2 regions of the Desulfosporosinus paludis genome follow, and region 1 is predicted to be linked to the other one. Evidence: riboswitches for the same ligand, from Rfam matches in the RefSeq annotation. Region 1 holds a riboswitch; the other holds the start of a gene.
What was found. Region 1 has a riboswitch for cobalamin ahead of VZF35_RS04310 (energy-coupling factor ABC transporter permease). Riboswitches for the same ligand answer to the same signal wherever they lie in the genome.
Positions count from the first base shown of each region.

Region 1 (4,784 bases):
TTAATTAGATCCACTCTATCACCAGCCCTTATATAGTTATGCAGGCCTAAGTTTTCTATTGCATACTATATTCAAGGTGGTTCATGACTGTTAAATACATTTTATAGTTTATGCTTAACTCTAAATAGAGAAAAAGCGACGTTGCTCTACGTCGCTTATCAACAATACCAATGAAGTTAATAAATTGCTGCTAATACTCAGAGGTAAGCTATGAGTAAGCTGGAACTAGAATGTTCAATCCATTACGTAATATTGACGTTCTTCAAGGCTGGGCTGAGGAATAACGTGTAGAGTATTGTTTCTCAATTGATGTTGAATAGTGGCTTCGTCCTGATAATTTTTATCAGCCTGTTTATTACTTGGAAAAAGACTATCATCACCTAATTTTGAAACCAGAGTCGCTGTAACTGCGCCAAAGATTAAATGATCCCCAAAACTCAAAAGAGCAGTCAGCGGTTTCTTGCTTTTTCGCATATGTGTTTGAGTACTTAAACTATAAAATCCGAGCCATGTAAATGCTGTGATACCCATACCTTTTAAGATCGCGTAGTCACGACCAGTCTTCTAGAGTAAATATGTAGTACTGACCCCAACGACAGAGGCTAATAAACTATTGGCAATTTTTCCGACGTTCTTTCCGGATGGTTTATTTATGTCCCTTTTTTTACAAAAGGGATTGCTGCCATTTCTTTGTATCTTGAATCCGTTAATCCGAATTTAAACTCAACTTTATTTAGAAGCCTTCCGGGGAGAGCACCCAACATGCCTGCCGCAAAACCAAGCAGAATACTATCGCTTATTTTACGCATCCAACCATCCTCCTTTATAAACCTAAAGATCATTAGGGGTTATGTTCAGTGATTAAAGATTCTTTAATAGAGAGTTCATAAATTCATAGCTTATAGTTTCTTTATAATCTAACCATCTTGGAAAGGTATATGTCTTGAAATTAATACCAAGAAAACCAAGAAGATATTGGATAAACCAAGCTGTCCCTTTTATTGGTCGCAAAATGTCGAATATTCTCGGAAATTTCTACTTGATTTATAATTAAAATAATTATAAAATATGACCAAGCTAAAAACTTATTCAGATCCAAAGGATAGCCTATAAATTAGGAGGAACGAAAATGAAGAAATATCAATGTTCGGTATGTGGATACGTTTACGATCCAACCCTTGGCGATCCGGATTCTGGGATTGCCCCAGGAACTCCATTTGAAGATATCCCAGAAGATTGGGTTTGCCCTACATGCGGTGTTGCTAAAGATCAATTTGAACCCCTTGAAAACTAGGAACAATCAGATTTAAAATTCCAGGATGATTAGTAAGAAGTCTTAATAATGTTTATGGAGGGATTAGAAATGACGAAACTTCGAGAGTTATTTAAATGCAGTGTCTGCGGCAATGTGATCGAGGTTGTTCATCAAGGGGCTTCGGCCTTAGTTTGCTGCAATCAGCCGATGGAAAAGCTTGAAGCTAAAGGGGAAGATACAGGTAAAGAAAAACATGTGCCTGTCATGGAAACTTCGGGTGACGGAATTTTGGTTAAAGTAGGCAGCGTTGAACATCCGATGGAAGAGAAACATTCAATACGATTTATTGAAGTCTTGACCAAAGATCAAGTAGTTCGAGCGGAGCTAGTACCTGGACAAAAGCCTGCTGCAGAGTTTTCAGTCAAGGCGGAGGAAGTTTTAGAAGTTAGAGAGTACTGTAACTTACATGGGCTGTGGAAAATTATCAAGTAACTATGGAGGACTGACAATGAAAGATTTAAAAGGAACTAAGACGGAAAAGAATTTAATGGATGCTTTCGCGGGAGAATCTCAAGCCCGCAACAAATATACCTATTTTTCCTCAGTTGCTAAAAAAGAAGGGTATGAGCAAATTGCGGCTCTTTTCCTAGAAACTGCAGAAAATGAGAAAGAACACGCTAAGATTTGGTTTAAAAAACTCAGCGGAATTTCCAATACCATGGACAATTTGAAAGCAGCCGCAGCAGGAGAATATAGCGAATGGACTGATATGTATCCGAAAATGGCCGCCGATGCCAGAGAAGAAGGATTTGAAGATATCGCCCTATTATTTGAAGGGGTGGCCAGAATAGAGAAAGAACATGAGGAACGTTATAAACGGCTCTTAGAGAATCTGGAACAAGGTAAAGTGTTTAAAAAGGATGGCAAGTTCTATTGGAAATGCAGGAACTGCGGTCATATTCATGAAGGAACTGAGGCACCTGAAGTATGCCCGGTTTGCGCTCATCCTAAAGCTTATTTTGAAGTGCTTGAAAGAAATTACTAATATGAAGGACTTTATGCTGCTAAAATAGCATTACGAAGTATGAAAATGAGCGATTTCAGAGGAGTCTGGATAAAGTCATAACGGTAGAACTTTTGTAAAGGGGTATTGCAAACTACTAGTAAATAGAGAGTAGTTTGGCGATACTCCCTTTATGTTCTCAGAGTATGAAAAACTAGCATAAGTATGGGTTTGTTTTAATAGATATCCTAATTAAGAATCATGTAGAAACTGCTTCCGCTGACTATTATAAAATTCGAAGAATTATAGTTATGGCAATTTTTCAAATTGTTCTGGACAGATTAGATTGTTTATGTTAGCATGAGTGTAAGTTAATAATCGCGAATAAGTGATTCTTTTCTGAGGAATAGAATTGAAAAGGGAAGTCAGTTAAAGCTGACGCGGTGCCCGCCACTGTAATAGGGAGTTAACTTACATAGTGTCACTGGATAATAACCGGGAAGACGTAAGTTAATGATGATCTTGAGCCAGGAGACCTGCTTGTTCCGGAGTCAAACTACCTACGGGATGTTAGGGAGGTGTTTTACTGTGTTCGTGGTAAATTTACCGGAAACTGGTTGAACTTCTAACCCTTCTGTTGGTGAAGGGTTTTTTTATGTTTAATTTGGACGGAAGAGTTCTTTTTTAGTAAATCAACGACATTTTTTGGAGGTTCTTGCTATGCATATTGAAGATGGGATTCTATCGCCTTTAGCATGGAGTTCATGGTATGCCGCGACTACTTTATTTGTAGTTCCTGGCATACGAGAAATTAAGAAGAAAGTCCAGGAAAATTTATCTTACAAACCATTCTTAGCTATGACTGGTGTAGGAGTATTTATTATCTCGTGCATGCATCTGCCTGTGCCAGTCACGGGTTCCTGTTCCCACCCTTGTGGGACACCGTTGGCTGCGATTATCGTTGGGCCTTTAGCTACCGCTGTGATTTCGGCAATTGTACTCTTTTTTCAGGCTATTTTTTTGGGGCATGGCGGCATTACCACAATTGGAGCCAACACCTTTTCCATGGGGATTTGTGGAGGCATTTCCGGGTGGTTAAGCTGGAAATTCTTACGCCGCCTGAAATGCCCTCTCTGGCTTGCGGCTGGAGTGGCCGGCTTTGTAGGAGACATTATTACATATTTGGTCAGCGCTTTTGAACTTGCCCTCAGTCTGCACGGCAATGTTCCATTGGTAAAGCAATGGATGATCTTTTTTATGGGATATGGTCCAACTCAGCTGCCTTTAGCCATTGCTGAAGCTGTCTTTACCGCAGCAGTTCTTCAAGTTATGGTTAATCGCCGGCCTGACTTGCTGCCAGGGATTAAGTTTCGCCAAAAATCAGACCGGGAGGTGAAACCTAATGTCATTGGCAACTAAAAAACAGACATCTAACCAGCAAATTAAATGGTTTGACACTTTTACTAAGGTTATGCTCTCAATAATGTTTGTGATGTTGCTTTTCATTTTTGGTGCCGGTAAGTATATGGCAAGTCATCAGATGGAGGCCGGTGGAACAGACGATTTAGTAAACACTCTAGCCACGGACGTAACCAAAGGACAACATCATCCTTTCGCAGAATTACCGGGTGATGCTCAAGTGGGAGCCTTTTCTGTTGCCAACTTTTTTGCTGGTTTAATCGTCGGTCACCATTGGGAAAAACTTTTCGGTACCCCTAAAAAAGAAGAATAATCCCTAGAGGTGGAATGATCATGGAATTGGCTGTTTTAGATAAAATTGCCGCCGCTGATAGCCCGCTGCATCGTTGGGATGGCCGGGTTAAAACCGTATTATTTTTAAGTGCCATCATTGTCTCAACTCTTCTCACTCATTGGTATCTGGTCGCCGGCCTTTGGCTGGCCGCCCTAGCTTCTTTTCATGCTCTTCAGCAGCCATGGCGGCACTTGGTCATCCGCCTTTCTATCCCCTTTGGGATAGCATGGTTAGTGTTTCTCAGTCTAATCTTCACTAATGGCAGTCATGCATTATTCGTTATTTCTTTCGAATCATTTAGGCTCACCGGCTATCAAGAAGGCTTAGAGTTAGGTTTTCTTATATTACTCCGCATTATGGCGGCAGTGACTTTGGGCAGTGTTCTCTCGTTTAGTACACCCATGATCGAAATTCTGGAAACCTTACGCCTATGTAAAGTTCCTGGTCTAATGGTTGATCTTGCCGCCATGATGTATCGCTATGTTTTCATTTTAACAGAAACAAGCCACAACATGAGGCGGGCACAATTGAGCCGGATGGGTGGCAATAGTTCATGGCTGCGACAAGCGCGAGACATTGGTAAAGTGGCAGGCTATGTTTTAACGAATTCATTAGATCGCAGTATCAGGATTTATAAAGCAATGCTTTCTAGAGGATACAACGAAGATAGTACTGGCGCTGATTTTTTCACAGTACCGATTTCCACAATAGATTGGCAGATCGGTTTGGTTGGTGCTAGCTTTCTGGCAGTCTTTGTGGTTCTGAACGTAATA
Region 1 covers NZ_CP144211.1:819,626-824,409, reverse strand. The annotation lists gene VZF35_RS04340 (DUF6385 domain-containing protein) at 1-14, opposite strand, end outside; gene VZF35_RS04335 (hypothetical protein) at 235-531, opposite strand; gene VZF35_RS04330 (hypothetical protein) at 651-809, opposite strand; gene rd (rubredoxin) at 1,130-1,294, shown strand; gene VZF35_RS04320 (desulfoferrodoxin) at 1,364-1,747, shown strand; gene rbr (rubrerythrin) at 1,764-2,300, shown strand; cobalamin riboswitch at 2,628-2,817, shown strand; gene VZF35_RS04310 (energy-coupling factor ABC transporter permease) at 2,979-3,677, shown strand; gene VZF35_RS04305 (hypothetical protein) at 3,661-3,990, shown strand; gene cbiQ (cobalt ECF transporter T component CbiQ) at 4,011-4,784, shown strand, end outside.

Region 2 (4,784 bases), 320 kb from region 1:
ACCACGTCAGTTACCCGTCCTGTAACCTGCATTCTTTTGATGACGTCCATATTCAGAGCACAATGAATCGCCATAAAATCCAGACCATCGGCCGCTTGTCTTTCAATGACCTCAAAAATATCTTCTTCTCTCATGTTGACAACACTGCCGTATTTTTCAATCGCTTCGATGCCTGCCTGGTAAATCATTGTGCTGCCTACAGCAACATGAGCCAGGGACAAGGACTGTTTTCTCATGCCATCAATATCTTTTCCCGTACTTAAATCCATAAAACTATCGCAGCCAGCTTCTTCCGCAATCGCCAGCTTTCGGGCTTCCATTTCCATGTCATCACGATCACTGGAGGTGCCGATCAGGGCATTAACCTTAATCCTCAAACCTTCCCCGATCCCACAGTATTTAAATTCCTTCCGTTTTCTGTTTCTGGGAATGACAATTCTCCCTTCTGCAACTCCCTGCCGGATAAACTCTACATCAAGATTCTCATCAGCTGCCACCGCTTCCATTTCCTCGGTGATGATTCCTGAACGTGCTTTTAAAACCTGTGTCATCTTATCCACCTTTCCCTTCTTAACAACTATGCTTTGATGTGTTCAGATACTTAGCGACAATTTCCATGGCACAGTACTTCCCGCACATGGCACAAGCCGTGGATTCCCCACTATTTCGGGTTTTCCTGATCTCTTTTGCTCTCTGCGGATCAAGGGCCAATTCCAGTTGTCTTTTCCAGTCCAGGTTCTTCCGGGCCATAGACATTTCCAAATCCCATTGATGGGCTTCTTTCATCCCTTTGGCCAGGTCGCCGGCATGTGCAGCGATACGGGCGGCTATGACTCCCTCGTGCACCTGATCAACGCTGGGTACGCCAATATGTTCAGCCGGGGTAACATAACAAAGAAATTCCGCACCGGCCCAGGCACTGAGGGCTCCCCCGATAGCAGCATTAATATGGTCATAACCGGCGGCAATATCCGTTAGCAATGGCCCAAAAACAAAATATGGGGCTCCCTTACAAAGGCTCTTTTGCAAAGTGACAGTCGCCTTCACATGATCTAGAGGCATATGTCCAGGTCCCTTAATCATGATTTGAACCCCCGCCTCCCGAGCCCGCCTGACCAGTTCTCCCAAGATAACCAGTTCCTGAACCTGCGCTCCGTCCAAAGAATCAGCCACACAACCCGGCCTCATCCCGTCAGCCAGGCTGAGAGTAACATGATATTTCCTGGCAATTTCCAATACCCGATCATATTGTTCATAAAGGGGGTTTTCACATTGATTGGCGATCATCCAGCCGATTAAGTGAACACCTCCGTAACTTACCAAAGAGTCAATACGGCCTTCTCTCTTTGCTCGTTCCACAACATCCATGGTCGTTGCGCAGTGTAAGGCTAGGAAGTCAACACCATCTGCCGCATGCCGTTCAATGACTTCAAACATTTCCTCAGCTTCCATTTTCACGCTCGAACCGTACTTTTCCCCAGCTTCAGCGATTGCCTGATAAACTGGCAGTGTTCCAACCGGAACGGAAACAGAATTTAATGTTTCTTTACGCATTGTATCAATATCACCGCTGACGCTTAGATCCATCAGAGCATCCGTACCTGCTGCCAATGCTGTTTTGATCTTTTCAACTTCTTCACTAATTGTAGCTTCACTACCGTAAAGACCAATACTGGCACTGACCTTTGTCCGCAACCCATATCCTATCCCAACAGGAATAATAGTCTTATGGTGAATATTACAAGGAATTACTATTGTACCAGCAGCAACTCCCTGCCTGATAAATTCTGGTGAGACTTTCTCACGGGCCGCCACCTGCTCCATTTCGGTAGTAATTGTTCCTTCCAACGCGCTCGTTAATAAACTCATCATTAATCCTCCTCGTAACTTTTTATAGAGTAAAAATTTTAAACACATATGTCTATGTCTGCATACCTCCCTTTTAAAAATGGTTAATAAAAAAAGTCCACACCTTATTAGATGTGAACATTTCCACCGTTCCCGTCTTGCTGCCTTTATTAGAAAACAGCTCACAACAGTTCAGGCAGGTCTCCTGGCTTCCGGAGTAACGCCCGCGTCTCCCTTCCCGCTTGTTTTTCCTAACGGACAACAAGCGGTGGTTATGAGATGGACTACCGGTTACAGTGGCGGGACCGTCCGGGACTTGCACCCGGTTCCCTATTCTCCCTTGCGGGCACCTGAATGTTATCATATATTTACTTAGAGGCCGCTTTTTCAACCGGTTTCTTGCTTAAAAACCGGAACTGGATAAACCCCGTCAAAACAAGCTGTGCAAAACTCATTAGATTGCTGTAAAACTTGAAGCATTCCTTTTAAGCTGAGGTAATAAAGGCTATCTGCCCCGACATAATGTCTGATTTCTTCAAGAGTTTGATGCGCAGCAACAAGCTCATCAGATGACGGAATATCAATACCATAGTAACAGGGAAATCTTAAGGGGGAGAAGCCACCAAAAAATGCACCTCTTTTGCTCCTGCTTCTCTAAGCATTTGGGCAATATGGCGGCTTGTGGTTCCCCGGACAAGAGAATCGTCCACTATCACTACCCTTTGTCCTTGAATTACATCGTCCACCCGCAACCCCAATTGCACAAGTTTCTGAAGCTAAAATATAACCAAATTCAGACCCTTTCAGTTTTCCTAGGCATAATGGACGCATTCCGTAAGGGTCTCGCAAGCCAATTAGACTGTTTTCTGTCATCATTACCAACGAATATGAACCTGATATTTCATTCAGATAGAGTTCCAGAAGTTTCTTAAGAGGGAGATTCCTGTAATGTGCTATAAAACTCAAAAAAACTTCACTATCTAAGTTGATTGGTCTAGCTACTCTGGTTTGCGCAAACCGCTTTTTTAATTGACATACATTGGTTATGTTCCCATTATGAGCTACAGCGAAACTGCCCTGTTCGCCCTTATATACCAAAGGTTGGGCATTTGCTTCCGAACTATCGCCACTGGTAGAATATCTTACATGTCCTATAGCTACATTTCCCTTTAATGTTTCTATAAGATCTTTACTAAAAACTTCCGTAACCAACCCCATTTTCTTATGTAATTTAATTTCTATCCCGTCTGAAATTGCCATCCCGGCACTTTCCTCTCCCCTATGTTGCAGCGCAATGAGACCATAGTAAGTTTTTAGGGCAACACTATTACCTGGAGCATAAATACCAAAAACACCACACTCGTCACGGGGTTTGTCACGAAATTCCCAAGGGAACATTTTCCTCTCCTCCCTCGAAATTAGTAACTTAATATTATATTAAAACAAAAAACCCGCAACTCATTATGAGCGCGGATTTTTCCATCATCCTCACCTAAACCAACTTAAACGCGAAGTCGATGCTTAGTATTTACAGGCAGGTCTCCTGACTCAGGTTCATAGCTTCCTTGCCCCCTTCCTCCTTACAGAGTGGTCATGGCAATAGCTCCCCTTTACAGTGGCGGGTCCGTCCGGGACTTACACCCGGTTCCCTATTCTCCCTCATTGGGCACCTGTAAAATTCGGTTTAATTATGGCTAATATTACTTAAGAAGATAGAATATGTCAAGTACAATTTTCGATGAAATTTTGTATCAACCACCCGTCAAGTCACCAGTAATCTTTCACCCCTACCACCCACCAACCTTCGAAAGGGGCCTTCTTTTGGAAAGCGGGTGAGATCGACTCATTACTCGACTACGGCTAGGCTTTACCAGAACGAACAGTATCAACTTTTCAATTAGTGTTAGCTTAAGTTTTGCACCACAATGAGGACAAACTGTCGCGGACTGTGCAACTTCTCTTGAGCAAGTCTTACAGGACGTTAATTGATCCATAACCAATTCCACCTTTCTGTTTCCTCACTCCATCAGAATGGTTAATAAATTAATACTTTGACGGTTTGCATTATTCCAAAAAAGATAAGGCAAAACCCAAAGATTCGTTCGCTTCGAATAAGTCGACTTCTATCCATAGGCAACCTTTCATTTAGCCAACCGATATACCATCCTTGGAATGAGAGAAATGAAATCACCAAACCAAATGCAATGAGAAGCATTCTAAAGAATGTTCCTAATTTCACCAATTATCCCTCCCCCAACGTTCACCGTGTGGACGGTAACATTGGATATCTCAACATATCGTACTAATTCCACAATTATACTTTATTTCCTGTGCGCACGTTGTGCGTTTCATATATATTTTTTCAGAAATCATTGCTCCTGCGGTGCGATGTAAGACAACCGACTAACCTCATGCGAAAGCCTCTGGGGGACAATAGCATGTCGGTAAAGTCAGGATTAGACTGCTAACGCTGTCGAGTTGCCTGGCGAGTCAGGCCATATATGGTAAAGCCTGTGGGCTGAATCCGGGTCTGTGGCTGTGAAACGCTGACGGTCATGCACCGGCTATTAATAGGTATACCTAATATGAGGAAAGTTGGGTATAAGCAGGCCTATTGACGCACCTGTGGTAAGCAGGGTAACGACCAACCGGGTACCTACGTATGGATACACTATATGAAACTGCCAAACGTGACCTGCCTAAGTGCCGTTCCTGGCATATGGCAGAGAGCCCTAACAGTAGCCTAATGGCCTTCTGTAACGGAAGGCACACGGTGAGCAGTTCCTTCTCCAATACTAAAGCCCTGGCCTCGACCTTCGCCTTGGAATTCCTTAACCCCTCCGCATTCGTCTTCAAACTGTCGCGCTCTGTACTCAGCCGGGTTATTTGGCCCGCTTGCTCTTCCAGGGCTTTCCGGAGATCCGCCTTTTCCTCCA
Region 2 covers NZ_CP144211.1:1,144,050-1,148,833, forward strand. The annotation lists gene bzaB (B12 lower ligand biosynthesis ThiC-like protein BzaB) at 1-551, opposite strand, end outside; gene thiC (phosphomethylpyrimidine synthase ThiC) at 571-1,869, opposite strand; cobalamin riboswitch at 2,026-2,217, opposite strand; partial or broken gene VZF35_RS05805 (amidophosphoribosyltransferase) at 2,236-3,246, opposite strand; cobalamin riboswitch at 3,364-3,537, opposite strand; gene VZF35_RS05810 (hypothetical protein) at 3,884-4,087, opposite strand.
Region 2: it holds a riboswitch for cobalamin, as region 1 does, so the genes downstream of both, VZF35_RS05805 (amidophosphoribosyltransferase) here and VZF35_RS04310 (energy-coupling factor ABC transporter permease) in region 1, are expected to answer to the same signal.